3 regions of the Thioalkalivibrio sp. AKL17 genome follow, and region 2 is predicted to be linked to each of the others. Evidence: predicted binding sites of a transcription regulator. Region 2 holds the regulator's gene; each other region holds the start of a gene.
What was found. Region 2 encodes FliA, which starts transcription of late flagellar genes. Its sites were predicted from a motif close to GCTAAAGTTNNNNNNNNNNCNGCCGATA; they were not measured.
Positions count from the first base shown of each region.

Region 1: D577_RS0102695 (methyl-accepting chemotaxis protein) is a predicted target of FliA. The motif match lies at 1,262-1,289, and genes of this name have one in related genera.
Region 3: D577_RS0103210 (flagellin) is a predicted target of FliA. The motif match lies at 1,067-1,094, and genes of this name have one in related genera.

Region 1 covers NZ_KB898764.1:589,804-592,069, forward strand. The annotation lists gene D577_RS0102695 (methyl-accepting chemotaxis protein) at 1-1,201, opposite strand, end outside; tRNA gene D577_RS0102700 (tRNA-Cys) at 1,376-1,449, opposite strand; tRNA gene D577_RS0102705 (tRNA-Gly) at 1,528-1,603, opposite strand; gene pgsA (CDP-diacylglycerol--glycerol-3-phosphate 3-phosphatidyltransferase) at 1,669-2,220, opposite strand; gene uvrC (excinuclease ABC subunit UvrC) at 2,227-2,266, opposite strand, start outside.
Region 2 covers NZ_KB898764.1:463,069-465,334, reverse strand. The annotation lists gene D577_RS0102130 (chemotaxis response regulator CheY) at 25-405, opposite strand; gene D577_RS0102125 (RNA polymerase sigma factor FliA) at 445-1,206, opposite strand; gene D577_RS0102120 (MinD/ParA family protein) at 1,203-2,027, opposite strand; gene flhF (flagellar biosynthesis protein FlhF) at 2,011-2,266, opposite strand, start outside.
Region 3 covers NZ_KB898764.1:693,218-695,483, forward strand. The annotation lists gene D577_RS0103210 (flagellin) at 1-971, opposite strand, end outside; partial or broken gene D577_RS0103215 (flagellin) at 1,354-2,266, opposite strand, start outside.

The DNA.
Region 1 (2,266 bases), 130 kb from region 2:
CCGCCTCTCCGGCACGTGCGGCCTCGATCGCGGCGTTCAGCGCCAGCAGATTGGTCTGTTCGGCAATCTCCTGGATCACCTGCAGGACCTTGCCGATGCTCTCCGAGTCCTGCTCGACCCGCTGGATTGCCTCCGCGGCACGATGCACTTCCGAGGCCAGCTGCTCGATCCCGGTTACGGTCCGCTGCACCACCTCCTGGCCACTGCGCGAAGATTCCAGAGAGCGGTGTGCCGCCTCGGTCGCCGATTGCGAGTTACGGGCCACATCCTGGGCCGTGGCGGTCATCTCGTTCATCGAGGTCGCCACCTGCTCGATCTCCCGACGCTGACGATCCCCGCCTTCGCGCGTGCGATCGGACACGTTCGAGACCTCTTCCGCGGCCGAAGTCAGCTGCCCGCTGGAACCGACCACCGCACCGATCAGGGAGCGGAACTGTTCCATCACGTCGTTGAACGCCCGGGCCGCACGCCCGACCTCGTCATCGCCGTGCACGTCCAGCCGCCGGGTCAGATCGCCCCCGCCCCCGGCGATGTCACGCAGCCCTTCCGTCATCTCGGCGAGGGGGCGCGTAACGAAACGGCGGATGAACAGAAAGATCGCACCCAGCAGCGGCAGGCTGACCAGGATCGCGAAGCCGAACAGCTGGATCCCGAAATTCGTCGCTCCCTCGTGCACCTCGGTCATGTCGAGACGCATGGACGTGGCCCCGAGAACCTCGCCTTCCTCCGCGACCCCGTGACAGGTCATGCAGTTGCGCCCCAGGTAGTCGCGCTCATTGCGGATCGGCATGACCACGCGGAGCTCGTCCGTCTCGCGGTCCACGCTGACGAACGATTCGCCACCGGCGAGGACCTCGCGCTCGATTTCATCACGGGGGGCGCTTTCTTCCGTCCCCTCACCCCACTGTTCGATCACGCCGTCGCCGCGCACGGCACGGAGATCCCGCACATTGCCCATTTCCTGGATCTGTTCCATGAACTCGTGACGCTGGTCCATGGTGCCGGTGATCATCAGGGTCGTCAGTCCCGCCCAGGTCATCTCGTGCAGGCTGCCGGCAAAATGCCCGGCCTGCTCCTGTGCGGTGTCACGCTGCTCCAGCACCGCCCATCCGATCATGCCGGACCAGACGAAGACCAGGATCAGCCAGATGACGCCGAGCAGCCTCAGCCAGATGGGAAGATCGTACAGGCGACGCAGCATGCGGTTACCCCGAGGTCATGGATTGCGGGCGCCCGGACTCACCGGCGCCTCCATCCGGGTTTTCGGCCGTTCGGCCCCAACCTTGAATGGCCGAAGGGACCTGCGAAGACCCGGCAGGCACCCCGCAAACGAAAAGGCCCGCCGGCATAAAGCCGGCGGGCCTGCAATCGAAGATGGAGGCTGGGCCCGGAATCGAACCGAGGTACGCGGATTTGCAGTCCGCTGCATCACCACTCTGCCACCCAGCCGGGGCAAGGCTTGTTCGACGGTCATGGATGCCGCCGAAACAGAAAGCCCCGGCGGTGCCGGGGCTTCGGGAAATCGTTTGGAGCGGGAAACGAGATTCGAACTCGCGACCCCAACCTTGGCAAGGTTGTGCTCTACCAGCTGAGCTATTCCCGCCCGTCGACAGATGCGTATTCTACAGACAGCGCCGGCGTCGTCAACACCGGATACAAAAAATTCGTTCAGGCGTCCCGGGCCGCGGCCAGCATGTACTGCACCATGGACACCAGCGTCAGCACCGCCGCCAGGTACAGCAGCCATTCCCCGATCAGGAACAGCGACAACCCCGCCACCGGCTCGGCCCACAGCAGCAGGAAGATGGCCACCATCTGGGCGCTGGTCTTGAACTTGCCGATCCAGGACACGGCCACCTTCGCGCTCGTTCCGACCTCGGCCATCCATTCACGCAGCGCCGAGATCGCGATCTCGCGGCCGATGATCACGATCGCGGCCAGCGCCAGCCCCAGGCCGGGGTTGTGGTCCACCACCAGCACCAGCGCGGCGGCGACGATCAGCTTGTCCGCCACCGGGTCGAGAAAGGCACCGAAGCGGCTGGTCACCGACCAGCGCCGGGCCAGATAACCGTCCAGCCAGTCGGTCACCGCGGCCAGCGCAAAGATGATGGCCGCCACGATCCCCGCCACCGGCATCGGCAACGCATAGAAGGCCCCGATCATCAGCGGGATCATCACGATGCGCGACCAGGTCAGCCAGGTGGGGAGTCGTGGAAACATATCGGATCAGGCCTCGTGGAACTGGTCGTAGATCGCCTGCGCCAGG
Region 2 (2,266 bases):
TGCCGTGTCAGCCGGTCGCGGTATTCAGCCTTGAGCTTCAATACGTTCGAAGATCTTTTCGATCTTCTCCTTGAGCGTCTCGGCCGTGAAGGGCTTCACAATGTAACCGTTCACGCCGGCCTCTGCCGCCTCCACGATCTGATCGCGCTTGGCTTCGGCCGTGACCATCAGCACCGGCAACGATTTCAGCCGCTCGTCCTTGCGCACCTCGCGCAGGAGGTCGATGCCCGGCATGTTGGGCATGTTCCAGTCGGTGATCAGAAAATCGAAGTCGCCGTTCTGCAGCATCGGCAGGGCGGTGCTCCCGTCGTCGGCCTCCATGGTGTTGTTGAAGCCAAGATCCCGCAGGAGATTCTTGATGATGCGCCGCATCGTGGAGAAGTCGTCCACGATCAGGATTTTCATACCCTTGTCCACAGTTCGCTCCGGGAATGTGTTTGAACCTTAGAATATCTGCAGGGACTCGACGTCTTCGAGCCACGAGCCCAGACGCGCCCGCAGACGGTGCACCGCCTGGCTGCGGATCTGGCTGACGCGCGATTCGGTCACGTCCAGCACCGCACCGATCTCGCGCAGGTTGAGTTCTTCGGTGTAGTACAGGTTGAGCACCAGTCGTTCGCGCTCGGGCAGATCGCCCAGTGCGCCGGCCAGTTCCTCGCGGAACTCCCCGGCCTCGATGCGCCGCGACGGGGACTGCTCCTGCCCTTCCAGCACGCGATCCGCCTCGCCCTCCGGGCCGCCCACCTCGTCCAGCGCGAACAGATGGGCACCGGCATGATCATCCAGCATCTGGTAGTAGGTTTCCACCGGGACGCCCAGCTCCTCGGCGATCTCCGGAGCGCGAGCGGCGCGGCCCTCGCGGGCCTCCACCGTCTGCATCGCCTCGGAGATCCGCCGGCTGTTGCGGTGCACCGAGCGCGGCGTCCAGTCGCTGCGACGCAGCTCGTCGATCATCGCCCCGCGGATGCGGATCCCGGCGTAGGTGGCGAAGGTCGCCCCCTGGCCGCCTTCGAACTGCCGCGCGGCCTCGATCAGCCCCACCATGCCTGCCTGCACCAGGTCATCCACCTGCACCGAGGCCGGCAGCCGGGCCATCAGGTGATGGGCGATCCGATTCACCAGCTCGACGTGGTCCGCGACCAGCTGATCCGGTCCCCCGGTCCCCGCCCGGGCGTATCCCGAAAGTCTGTTCTTTGGCGTGTTCATGCGCTTTGCAGCATCCTCTCGACGAAGAATCCAACCCCCCCGCTGGCGCCGCGGGCCACCGGCCAGCCGTCGACCTTGCGCGCGAGCTCGAGGAACGCCCGTCCCGCCGGGCTGCCCGGGGACTGCTGCACCACCGGCGCCCGTTTCTGCACCGCCTGGCGCAGGGCATCATCCAGCGGAATCACGCCCACCAGATCCAGTATGACCTCCGGCAGATAGGTGGAACAAACCGCCTGCAGCTTCTGCATCACGCGTTCCGCCCCGGCACGGCCCTGCACCATGTTCGCGACCACGCGGAACCGGTTCACGCCATGATCCCGATGCAGGACCTTGATCAGCGCATAGGCGTCGGTCATCGATGCCGGCTCGTCGGTGACCACCACCAGGGTCTCCTGCACGGCCTGACAGAAACTGGTCACCGACTCCTGCAACCCGGCCGCGGTATCCACCACCAGCACGTCCAGCGGTCGCGTATACATGCTGAAGGCCTGGATCAGGCCGTGATGTTCCGGCCGGCTCAGGTTGGCCATGGTCGCGATCCCGGACGCGGAAGGCACCACGCGGATTCCCTCCGGGCCCTCGATGATCACGTCTTCCAGATCCTCGACGTCCCCGGTCACCAGGTCGTGCAGCGTCCGCTGCGGACGCAGGCCCAGCAGCACATCGACGTTTGCGAGCCCCAGGTCCGCATCGAACAGCATGACCTCGCGTCCCAGTCGGGCCAGTCCGACCGACAGGTTGACCGAGACATTGGTCTTGCCGACCCCGCCCTTGCCCGAGGCCACCGCGACCACCTTCAGGGGCTTAGTGTTGTGTGACATGATGTCCCTTCAGCACCGGTTGAATCATTTCGAGCGGCGCGGGCTCCTCGCCCGCGGCCGGCTCGTCCGCGGATCGCGGTCGCCGGGCCTCGCGTTCCGTCGCCTGGCGCCGCCGCCAGGCCTGCATCGCCTCGTCGACCCAGGCATCGGCCGCCCCGTGCTCGGGTTCTTCCTGCAGCGCCAGGCGGGTCAGATGTCCGGTATCCACGCGATGGAAATCCTCGGCGATGCGCTGGCCG
Region 3 (2,266 bases), 230 kb from region 2:
TCCAGCGCCCCGTCCAGGGCACCGATGGCCTGAGTGGCGGTATCACGGGTCGTCACGTCGATCTCGGTCAGATTGACCTGCACGGCTTCGTCCCCGTCACCTGCTCCATCGCCGAAAAGCGTTACGTCAGCGGCGCCCTCGATCTCGGCCGTGCCCCCATCCACATCAAACCCGGCGTCAAAGGCCCCGGTAATCGAAATCGAAGTCTCGCCTTCGTTGTTCACCCGCAGCGCGGCCTCCAGGCTGGCCTCCGAGATCACCTCATCATCGATGGCCTGGGCAGCAATCTCCTCATTGATTGCACGAACCACGTCATCCATGGTCTGGACGTCGTCTCCACCAATGCCCACTGTAATGTCGGTATCGGTCCCGTCCACGCTGATGGTGATCGTACCGTCAAAACCCTCCAGATCACTGAGCTGGTCCGAATCCAGCCCGCCTGCGCCGATCACCTCGGTCGCTCCCAGCTGGGTGGTCCGAGCATCCACGCCGCTCACGTTGGTCATCTGGCCCTGGTTGGCACCGACCTGGAAGAACAGATCCTCCACGCTGCCGTCCAGGATCTTCTGCCCGTTGTACTCCGTGTTATTCGCGATCCGGCCGACTTCTTCCATCAGCTGCTGGACCTCGTCGTTGATCGCCTGGCGGTCCGATGCCGAGTTCGAATCGTTCGCCGCCTGCACGGCCAGCTCGCGCGCCCGCTGCAGCGAGTCGCTCACCGTATCCAGCGCACCCTCGGCCGTCTGGGCCAGAGAGATCCCGTCGTTCGAGTTGCGTACCGCCTGATTGAGGCCGTTGATCTGCGACGTAAAGCGCTCCGAGATCGCGAGCCCGGCGGCGTCGTCCTTCGCGCTGTTGATCCGGAGACCGGACGACAGGCGCTCCAGACTCTGGGCCAGCGCGCTCTGGGAGTTGTTCAGATTACGCTGGGCATTCAGTGACATCACGTTCGTGTTGATGACCTGAGACATGGCTCTTTCTCCTCGTTCCATGCGGCCCCGAGGCGGGGCCAACAGCCCCGTTACGGGGGCCAACCGCGCGGACAGTAATCCGCTCCTGACTTCGGTAACGGCCGAGCGGCAAGCACCTTTAGCCCCACCGGCAATTTTTTTCCGCCCCGCTCCGACGCGCCATGTCGCGCTGCAACGCCTTCTCCACAAATTCTGGCCGACCCCGGCGGCAATTTCCTGCCGGCCCCGGCCCCGGCCCCTGTGGGAGCGCGCTCGCGCGCGAAACCAGCGCCCGTCGAAACCACCGACCTCAAGATCCCACACACACAAAAAAGGCCCGCCCCGATCACTCGGGGCGGGCCCTCGGATGGCCCGCGGCACGGGCCCGGAGGAAACCTCCTTCTTACTGCAGCAGACCCAGCACGTTCTGCGGCACCGCATTGGCCTGCGACAGCACCGAAGTCCCCGCCTGCTGCAGCACCTCGGCGCGCGTCAGCTCCGCCGTCTCCGCCGCAAAGTCCGCATCCATGATCCGCGAACGTGCATCCGAAAGGTTCTCCGATCCGATCTCCAGGTTCGAAATCGTGCTCTCGAAACGCGTCTGCACCGCGCCCAGCTCCGAACGCAGAGAGTTCACCTGATCCAACGCGCCGTCCAGCGCACCGATCGCCTCGGTCGCGGAGTCCCGTGTGGTCACATCGATATCGGTCAGATTTACCTCCTCCGAATCTGCACCATCAAAAAGGTTGCCACCATCCTGATCTACGGAAAAATCGGAATCAAAGGCGCCAGTGATAGCAATCCCCTGGTTTCCATCGTTATCCACACGCACCGAGGCCTCCAGGTTGGCATCGGATACCGCTTCCGCCGCATCGCCGTCGCCGGCGGCCACATCCGCAATCTCACTGTTGATCTCGCGAACCACGTCATCAAGGGTGTCGACGTCATCACCCAGTTCCACCGTTACCGCATTATCTTCGCCTCCAACGTCGATCACGATGTTTTCCTGATCGGAGAAATCGAGATCCGCGAGAGTATCGGCGTCCAGGGTGTCCCCCACAGCTTCCTGCATCCCCAGCTGGGTGGTGCGCGAATCCACGCCGTTCACGGCCGTCATCTGCCCCTGGTTGGCACCGACCTGGAAGAACAGATCCTCCACACTGCCGTCCAGGATGTTCTGACCGTTGTACTCCGTGTTGTTCGCGATCCGGCCCACTTCCTCCATCAGCTGCTGGACCTCGTCGTTGATCGCCTGACGGTCCGACGCCGAGTTAGAATCGTTCGCCGCCTGCACCGACAGCTCGCGCGCACGCTGC